3 regions of the Caldanaerobius fijiensis DSM 17918 genome follow, and region 1 is predicted to be linked to each of the others. Evidence: riboswitches for the same ligand, from Rfam matches in the RefSeq annotation. Region 1 holds a riboswitch; each other region holds the start of a gene.

Evidence for each region. Region 1 has a riboswitch for fluoride ahead of BUB87_RS11790 (DUF6062 family protein). Riboswitches for the same ligand answer to the same signal wherever they lie in the genome.
Region 2: it holds a riboswitch for fluoride, as region 1 does, so the genes downstream of both, BUB87_RS00640 (DUF6062 family protein) here and BUB87_RS11790 (DUF6062 family protein) in region 1, are expected to answer to the same signal.
Region 3: it holds a riboswitch for fluoride, as region 1 does, so the genes downstream of both, crcB (fluoride efflux transporter CrcB) here and BUB87_RS11790 (DUF6062 family protein) in region 1, are expected to answer to the same signal.

Annotation. Positions count from the first base shown of each region.
Region 1 covers NZ_FQVH01000038.1:4,330-7,555, reverse strand. Annotated here, with positions in the region: gene BUB87_RS11800 (iron-sulfur cluster assembly scaffold protein) at 1-500, opposite strand, end outside; gene BUB87_RS11795 (EamA family transporter) at 602-1,033, opposite strand; gene BUB87_RS11790 (DUF6062 family protein) at 1,056-1,805, opposite strand; fluoride riboswitch at 1,930-1,988, opposite strand; gene BUB87_RS11785 (sulfite exporter TauE/SafE family protein) at 2,093-2,818, opposite strand; gene BUB87_RS11780 (YkvA family protein) at 2,861-3,142, opposite strand.
Region 2 covers NZ_FQVH01000001.1:128,348-131,573, forward strand. Annotated here, with positions in the region: gene BUB87_RS00635 (MFS transporter) at 1-961, opposite strand, end outside; gene BUB87_RS00640 (DUF6062 family protein) at 1,004-1,627, opposite strand; fluoride riboswitch at 1,682-1,742, opposite strand; gene BUB87_RS00645 (DMT family transporter) at 1,936-2,793, shown strand; gene BUB87_RS00650 (carbohydrate-binding protein) at 2,889-3,221, shown strand.
Region 3 covers NZ_FQVH01000013.1:26,925-30,150, forward strand. Annotated here, with positions in the region: gene lpdA (dihydrolipoyl dehydrogenase) at 1-731, opposite strand, end outside; gene BUB87_RS06900 (DUF190 domain-containing protein) at 841-1,209, opposite strand; gene crcB (fluoride efflux transporter CrcB) at 1,226-1,603, opposite strand; fluoride riboswitch at 1,655-1,715, opposite strand; gene BUB87_RS06910 (alpha/beta hydrolase) at 1,870-2,646, shown strand; gene BUB87_RS06915 (AEC family transporter) at 2,668-3,226, shown strand, end outside.

The DNA of each region.
Region 1 (3,226 bases):
ATCTCAAGGTATCTCGGACCTTTGCCAGCAGTGCTATACATTGTACCTACCTGGCTTCTAAGACCTTTGCCTAAATCTTCAAGTCCTGCTCCTATAGGCAACCCTCCCTCTGAAAAAGCAGTTTGGCTTCTGCCATATACAATTTGGAGAAACAACTCACGCATTGCAGTATTGATAGCATCGCATACGAGGTCTGTATTGAGTGCTTCGAGAATTGTTTTTCCTGCTAATATTTCTGCTGCCATTGCAGCGGAGTGCGTCATACCAGAGCATCCCAATGTCTCTACCAATGCTTCCTGTATAACCCCATCCTTCACATTAAGAGTAAGTTTACATGCACCTTGCTGCGGAGCACACCACCCTACCCCATGAGTTAAACCAGAAATATCCTTTATTTCTTTGGCTTTTACCCATTTCCCTTCTTGTGGTATAGGTGCTGGACCATGATTAGGGCCTTTGGCTACACAAGTCATTTTTTCAACCTCATGAGTGTAATTCATACTAATCCCTTACCTTTCTTTTAGATTTTTCTTTTATTATATTCGTAAAGAACATTATATTTAAAATTTACACTTCAATAATCCTATGTTTTAAAAACTTACTATCCTAAAGCAACTAATATAGCACCTATTGCAATAAGGCCAACACCCAGACCACTTATTATGCTTACTTTTTCTCCCAAGAATAAAATTGATAAAATAACAGCGAAAACTACGCTTAGTTTATCAATAGGGGCAACCTGTGATACTTTTCCGAAGTTTAAAGACATGAAATAGAACAACCAGGATAGAGCCCCTGCAATTCCACTCAAAACAATAAAAACAATCGTTTTCCTATTTGATATGATTGAAGGTATTTGATTTAATTTTCCTTGTATTAAAACGACAAAAACCAAAAAAGCAGCCATTATTATAGACCTTACGGCAGTTGCTGTATTTGCATCTATTCCTTTTAACCCTATCTTCCCAAATATAGAGACCAGGGCTGCGGTTATTGCCGATAATAATGCAAATATTAACCACAAATAATTCATAGCATCCTCTCCCTTCAAAGATTTATACCCTATCAGTAAAATTCCCTGTTATCTTAATAATACTTCTTGATAATGAATCTTTTGACGTTTTCCACGGCTCACTGGCAAAACGATAGTCAAACTTTTTAATAAACCATTTCAATTCTTCATTTAGCCTTCTCATATTTTCCTGCTGAATTTTAAAACTCAAATCCAAAAATTTCTCTTTTGCCAGTTTATCAACAAGTTTATTTGATAAATTAATAACACTATGAAAGTGTCTATGGCAATACCCTTTTGAACTTTCATATAAGGTTCTGAATTCTTTATTTTTCTCCCATAAATTTATTAGCGTTTCTGTATATACCGACATTGTCTCTTCAATATGTTTGCATAAATAACACTGTTTTTCTGTGCTTAAATTTCTTTCATTGCTATTTCTCTTACGGAACATTTTATCTCTGGCTTTTCTTATAATCGGAAATCTAAAGGAACAGTCAGGCTTACTTTCTCTTTTTATCTGTTCCAAATACTTCATCTCATAAGTTAGAAGTTTTTCAACAATTAAAGCCAAACCCAATTTATCTGGATATTCAAAAAGTTTCCTGAAGTGTTTTTCACAAAAAGTATAATTCTTTAATTTATTGTTAAACTCCCAGTCCATAACTGTTTCTCCGTCCAAAACACTTTCTATATATCTTTTTTCAACATCCATCTGAATTGCACATAATGGACACTCGGTATCCTTCCTGAAAGCGTCCCATAATGGGATAGCAAAAATTTCTTCCTTCATAAGACACCTCCCCAATGCATTCCTGCTATATTATTTCATGACAGGGTTAATAAATCATATAAATTATGCAAAACCTCAATTACTTTCTTTACAAAAAATAAAACCCCTACCTTGACAGTAAACTATCAAAGTAGGAGCCATTAGCATTTCGCATTTAAGGTGAGCCCCATCACCATATTTATATATGTAAAGTATATTATAGCATAGGTTACATGAAATTGATATATTATTCCATAAATTTTATTATTTGAATTTTTCAATTCCTATAAATTCTATTTGAGAATTGATTAACCCCATATCATCATTTGTAATCCAATAAGTGTTAAAAGAATACCTACAAACTTTACAAATTTTTCTTTAGGCATTTTTTCAATAACTTTTTTGCCAGCCCATGTGCCTGCAATCATAGCAATACCCATGAATAATCCAATTTCCAGCACATATAGTCCAATACCAAGATACCTCTGATAAATAACTGTCTTTGAAATGTGCATAGCAACAGCAGTTACTGCTTCACTTGCAATATACGATACAGGTGAAAGGTTCAATGAAAGGAAGAATGCTGCCCCTATCGGTCCTGCACTGCCGACAAGGCCTGAAATCAAACCTGTCACTGCCCCGCCAATGAGCATTGTTCTGTCACTGGGTTCAAATTTAAGCACTTTGAAATATTTTAATGCCACAAAAACAATAATAGCAAATCCAATTCCTCTTGTAATGATTTCTTTCGGCACTTTTACAAAAGAAAATGCTCCCAAAACACTCATTGGCACTGCACCTATTATAAACATATACACAGGTTTCCATTTAATTTGTTTAAAACCAAAGAAAACCCGTGATAAATTGCCAATTAACTGTGCAATGGTCAGTATTGGCACAGCCATTGTTGTACCAATTGTTTTGGATAATAGTGGAAGCAACAGTAACGCACCCCCAAAACCCGCTGCCCCCGATATTGCAGCAGCCAAAAAACTGCCTGCAAAAAGAACAATATATGTCCATAGAGTATCCAAATTGATTCCTTCTTTCTATTTAAATAATTTATAATATCTTATCTATATAATAATTTTAAGTATTCTATACCCGATAAATCCTAAAATTAATATCCACAGCACTACAATAATCACACCTGCTGCCTTGGCTTCCGGAATATCACTTTCCAATTTTGTCTCCGCTTCTTTCCTGCATTCTTCCATAATTTCTGCTGGAATTAACTTTAATGCAATCGCAACCCCCATAGGTATCAGTATGAAGTCATCCAAATATCCTAATACTGGAATAAAGTCGGGTATCAGGTCTATGGGACTTAGTGCATATGCGACAACTATAGCAGCCAAAACCTTTGCAATTAAAGGTGTCTCCTTCTTTTTATATGCCAGATATAAAGCAAAAACCTGTTTCTTTAACTCACTTGTTTTTTT
Region 2 (3,226 bases), on a different contig from region 1:
CGTAATATGCGCCATAAACGATATACAAAATCCATATCTGCCACGGTGATTTTACCAGTGCAAATCCTAAATATACCAAAGCATAGATAAGCCATCCTAGCTTTATCACCTGAACTCTGCCAATTTTATCCGACAATACCCCGAAAGGAACTGATAATATTGCATAAATAAGGTTAAAAACCGCAATAATTACAGGAATTATTGCTGCTTTTACCCCTACATTTTGAGCCCGTAGGATCAAAAAAGCATCACTGCTATTTCCAAAAGTAAAAATGAGCATGACAATAAAAAACAATAAAAATTTTCCTTTAAAAACTGTAATATCAAAGCTGAATTTATTGTTTGTATTAATTTCTGTTTTTCTTTCTTTTACAAACAACCCTACAAGCAATATTGTAATAAAAGCGACAATACCCGCAATTAAAAATATAAACTTATATCTTTGGACATTCATATAATTAATCAGAATAGCCAAAAGTCCTGCTGTTATCAATGGACCAATAAATGACCCTAATGTATCCAGCATCCTCTGATAACCGAAAGCAAATCCCATGTTTTTCATTTTTGAAGATCTCGCGACAAGCGCATCCCGAGGTGCATCTTTCATTCCTTTCCCTACACCATCTGTTAATCGCAAACCAAAAGCTACCCATCCGATATTGGTTATTGATAATAATATTCTGCCTAAAGCTGAAAGCAAATAACCTATAAATACAAGCGTTTTTCTTTTCCCTATTTTATCAGATATAATGCCAGATAATATTCGCATTATGCTGACGGCGGTTGTCACACTGCCTTCGATAATTCCTATCATTTCTTTGTTTAATCCAAGAATTTGAGAATAGAATGTAGGCAAAATAGGTGCAATCATATCTTGGCTTAACCCACCGAAAAATGCAACCCAACCCAGAGCTGTTATATTTTTGCGCAATGACTTTTCTTCGTCCTGTCGTACTTCCACAATACTCACCCCTCATTAAATTTTAATTCAAACAGCACTTCGTCATCTTCTACCCGCCCACATGTATACAGCTCTTATCCAGGCATCTTTCTCATCTCCCCAAGGTTCACTAGAGAACCTATAATCAGACTTCCTTATTATTTCTTTAAGATACATTAGTATCGTTTCCAATCTTTTTCTCTGTATGCTTGTTACAATATCCCTCCTCTCATCCTTTACTGGTAATAACTTTATTAATGAATAAAAGTGATTCATACACAATCCACCATAGTTCACGTATAAATCCTTAAATTCATCATCAGATAAAGCATCTTTTAATGTAGAAAGATATCTCTCTTCTGCTTCCAGTTCATTACTACACAATGGGCATTTTTCTTTTGGTTGTATTTTTTCACTTATATTACCCCTTAAAACATTTTCTATTAAATCAGAATAAAGTATGGCATGGGCTAACGGATCTCCGTGTTCTCTTAACTTCCATGCATGATAGTTACAAAATCCATTGGCATATTTTATGCTTTTGCGCATTCCGACATCATTTACGCCCTCATATAAAAATGAATCTATATAATTTTCAACAGATTTATCTATTAAATAGCAAACAGGACAAACAACATCCGCTTTTAATGCATCAACCATCTCAAAATAATCGATATGCCTTTTCACGTTTATCCAACCTCCCCATTAAAATAAAAAAGTTCCTACTACTCCTTCTCAAACAACTTAGTAGGAACCATCAGCCTTAAGGCACATAATGGTGAGTCCCATCACCTATTAATTTTTTTCTATATTGTCAACTGATTGGCAAACTTTATGAGGCTTTTACATAACTTTTAGTATATTATACCATACTGTCAACACGCTATACAATAGAAATAAAAATGAAAATCCTGCAATAAAAGCTCATTTTATGCTATAATTTACGTGTTTACACTTCAAAAAATCCAGCTAGTGAATTGAGGGAGGAATATAATTTGAAAAAAGAACAATTAAGAAGCGACATAGCACTACTGGTTATCACGTTGATATGGGGCGCTACATTTATTGCTGTAAAAAAAGCTATAGAAGATATCCCCGTTTTTAATTTTCTAGCTATAAGATTTTTTATAGCATTCATTGCTCTCGCTATAATCTTTTACAAATACACTTTTAAAGTAGACTATAAGACACTATTTTACTCGTTTATAGTTGGTGCATCACTTTTTTTAGCTTATGCTTTTCAAACCTTAGGGCTTATGTACACCACCGCTTCAAAATCAGGGTTTATAACGGGGTTTAGCGTCATATTAGTACCTCTCTTTGAATTTTTTATACTAAATAAAAAAAGCAACAAGTTCACTATATATGGCACTATAATAGCTTTTTTAGGTCTTGGATTTCTGAGTATTGATTTAAACAGCCTTAAAAATATGTCATTTAACATCGGAGATATATATACGATGATATGTGCCTTTTTTTTCTCCATGCAGATAATACTTATTTCTATATTTAACAAGTATATTAAAGCTATACCTTTTGCAATATATCAAATCGGCACTGTAGCTGTTTTAAGCACAATAGCAACGTTTATATGGGAAAAACCTGTAATACCTAAAAACATATTTACCTGGGAAGCCTTGTTAATAACAGGCCTTCTAGCCACAGCCATAGCATTTACTGTGCAGACAGCTGTGCAAAAATATACAACGGCAGCCCACACTGCATTGATATTTACAGCTGAACCTATATTCTCTGCTATTTTTGCTTATATTTTAGCAGGTGAAACTATGACAACACAAAATAGTATTGGTGCTGTATTGATCCTGGCAGGAATGCTTTTATCTGAACTGTAAAAACACGTATTTTATGAAAATAGTTCCATTCATATTATATAAATTTAATCAAAAAATAATTTTTGAAATAAGGTAAATAAAAAGGAGGATAAAATATGGTTTTAAGCAGTTTAAGCAAAACTTCCTCTCTTAGCGTAACTCCGGTACCAATAACCGTAGGTGATCAGATTACAATAACCTATAACGGCTTTTTAGCTAAAAACAATCCCAGCGAAATATACCTTCACTACGGATATGGTTCCAATGACAATTGGAAAGATGTAAAGGACATCAAAATGCATAAGACACCCCATGGATGGGAAGCAACGTTAAAAGTAACTGATAGCAGTAGATTGAATTTTTGTTTTAAAGATAACGAAAATTGCTGGGACAACAACTATGGTCAAAACTGGAACTATGAAATTCACAATGGAACAAAAGTTTTTTAAAAGGG
Region 3 (3,226 bases), on a different contig from region 1:
ATACCTTTAATCGGCAATTGCGCCGGCGATGATCCCGTAGCTATAATAATGTTTTTAGCTTTAAGCTTATTCTCACCAAATATTATGTTTTTTTCTTTATCCACTTTCGCTTCAGAATAGAACACATCAACACCATTTGATTTAAGCAAGGCATCTATACCTTCTCTAAGCTCTTCTACAATACTATCTTTTCTTTGAACAACTTTAAGATAGGCAAAAGAATTTATATTTACATCAAGGCCGAACTGACTGGCTTGCCTTACGATACCATATACTTCAGCGGCCCTAGCATAAGACTTTGTAGGTATACATCCCCTGTTTAAACAGGTTCCGCCCAATTTGTCTTTTTCAAACAGCGCGACCTTTGCACCCTTCTTTGCGGCCTTTATAGCAGCTACATATCCTCCAGGACCTGCGCCTATAATTGCCACATCATAATTCTTATATTCCTGTTTAGTCATTTCTCCGCTCACAGCAGTCGCCTGTACCTCATCAACTTGTGCAATAACCGCTACCACATCGCCAGGCTGAACCGTACTTCCCGTAGGACAAACGATTTTCGTTAGCATTCCCTGATAATCGCTATAAACTTTAAAATTCATTTTATTTACTGTTATGTCAAACAAATGTACACCTTTTTGTATGTACTGACCTTCTTCTACATGCCAACTTGCAATACGCCCCTTTTTCATCTTATCTGACAACATTGGCACTTTTACTTCTATATCCATTAAATAAACCCCCTAATTATGACAAAAAATAACGACAAATCTTTAGCAATAAAACCTATAAATATATTAACACTTTTGATTCCTTTTTTCTACACATCTTAGAAAATATTTAACCTTGCTTCTCATGCTTTGATTTATTATTGTTAGAACCTGCATATTTGTATATCTCCACATCTTGTATCACTATCATAAAACCTTCTTTTATCATATCATCTAATACGCTTAATATATTATTTATCTTGTCTTCAACATCAACTATTTCAATAACAATAGGTAAATCCTCCGAAAGCCTCAATATCCTGGCACTATGTACTCTGCTATTAGCCCCATAGCCTTCTATGCCTCGAATAACCGTGGCACCTGCCAGATTATTTTCTTTAATTTTCTTAACAATCGCATGGTATAATGGTTCACCGTGCCATTGATCAGATTCACCTATAAAAATTTTGAGCAGTTTTCCCTTCCCTTTTATATTCACTTTAAAAACCTCCATCCTATAACAATATCTGAGCTAAAAATTTTCCCATCCACACACCTACCAGTGACAATATCAAATTAAGGCCTATATTGACTGTTCCCAATAAATAGCTACCATCACTCAACATAGAAATGGTCTCGTAGCCAAACGTAGAAAAAGTGGTAAGACCACCCAACACGCCTGTCGTAAGGAAAATCCTCAAATTAGGCGGGATAGGCCATCCATTAATACTTGCCTCCATAATGAGCCCTATAAAAAATCCTCCTAAGACATTCACAAATAATGTGCCATAAGGATAGGTATCTCCAAACACTTTTACGCATAAACCAGAAATAATATACCTTATAGACGCTCCCAAAAATCCTCCAATTCCTACTAATATAATTCGATACAATCTTAGCTTCTCCTTTCAATAAAAATAAATAAAGCTCCTACTTTTAATTTTTTAAAAGCAGGAGCCATCAGCATCTCAGGCATTTAAGGCGAGCTCCATCGCCTTATTAAAGAAAGTCAAAATATAAATATATCTTTGAACCTTCTTTATTATATCAATTGTTCTTCACAAGCGCAAGTATTACCTGCTGTATTTTTATAACCACTTGCCTGTACCGTCAAAAAATTGTATACTATAGTAAAATCTTATAGAAGGAAGGTATACATATGGCTCTCATACATTGTGATTTTTTCTCTGAGGTACTGGGCGTTTCTACATCTATGTATGTGATTCTTCCTCAAGCGACTAAGAACCAGATAGGTATGGAAGGCCGTACCATACGTTCAAAACATCCTACCTTGTACCTATTGCATGGATTATCAGATGATCACACCATATGGCTGCGCAGAACTTCTATTGAGCGTTATGTAGCTCCATTAGGGCTTGCAGTAGTAATGCCCGCCGTCGGCCGAAGTTTTTACACAGACATGAAAAACGGTTACCGCTACTGGACCTTTATAAGTGAGGAACTTCCTGAAATAGCCAGATCCTTCTTCCCCCTGTCTGATAAAAGGGAGGACAATTTCGTCGCAGGTTTATCCATGGGAGGCTATGGAGCTTTTAAGCTAGCATTAAGATGTCCAGATAAATACGCCGCTGCTGCCAGCTTATCAGGTGCACTAGATATAGTAAATCTGGTTAAAAATGCTGCTGAACCTATGGCATCTGAATTTTATAACATATTTGGAGATCCTCAGACTGTAGAAGGTAGTGATAATGACCTGTATTATCTGGCCCAAAAGGTAGCACAATCCCAAGGACCTAAGCCTAAACTATACCAATGCTGTGGTACAGAAGATTTCCTCTATCAAGGCAACATAGCTTTTAGAGATTATTGCCAAAAACTAGGCCTCGATATTACCTATGAAGAAGGACCCGGCCAACATGAGTGGGGATTCTGGGACAAATACATACAAAATGTCTTAAAATGGCTACCCCTATAGTTGGCGATAAGGTGTCCTACAATGATATTCATAGATGCTGCCCAGGGCATACTCGCAATCCTCGTAATGATCTCAGTGGGATATGTACTGACTTCAAAGGGCTGGTTCAATGAGGAGATAGCGTCGCTTTTTTCAAAATTGGTCGTAAATATATCCCTCCCAGCCCTTATGATTTCAAACCTCATGGACACATTTACAAAGGATAAACTATTGCACTACGGAATGGGTTCATTAGCAGCATTTGCCAGCATATTAATAGCATACATCCTGGCAATAGGTTTAGCACGCCTTTTAAATATCGACAAAAATAGGCGGGGTGCTTTCGTAGCCTTATTTGCTTTTTCCAATACAATTTTCATAGGATTACCTGTAAACCAATGCCTGTTTGGCGATAAGGCTATACCTTATGTTCTCTTATATTATGTGGCAAACACCAGTCTTTTTTGGACCATAGGAATATATGGCATAGCCAGAGACGGAAATAACGGTGACAGATTACCAGTACTTTCACTGGAAACGATAAAAAAAATTTTTTCTCCAGCATTAATGGGATTTATAACAGGAATAGTTTTTATATTCC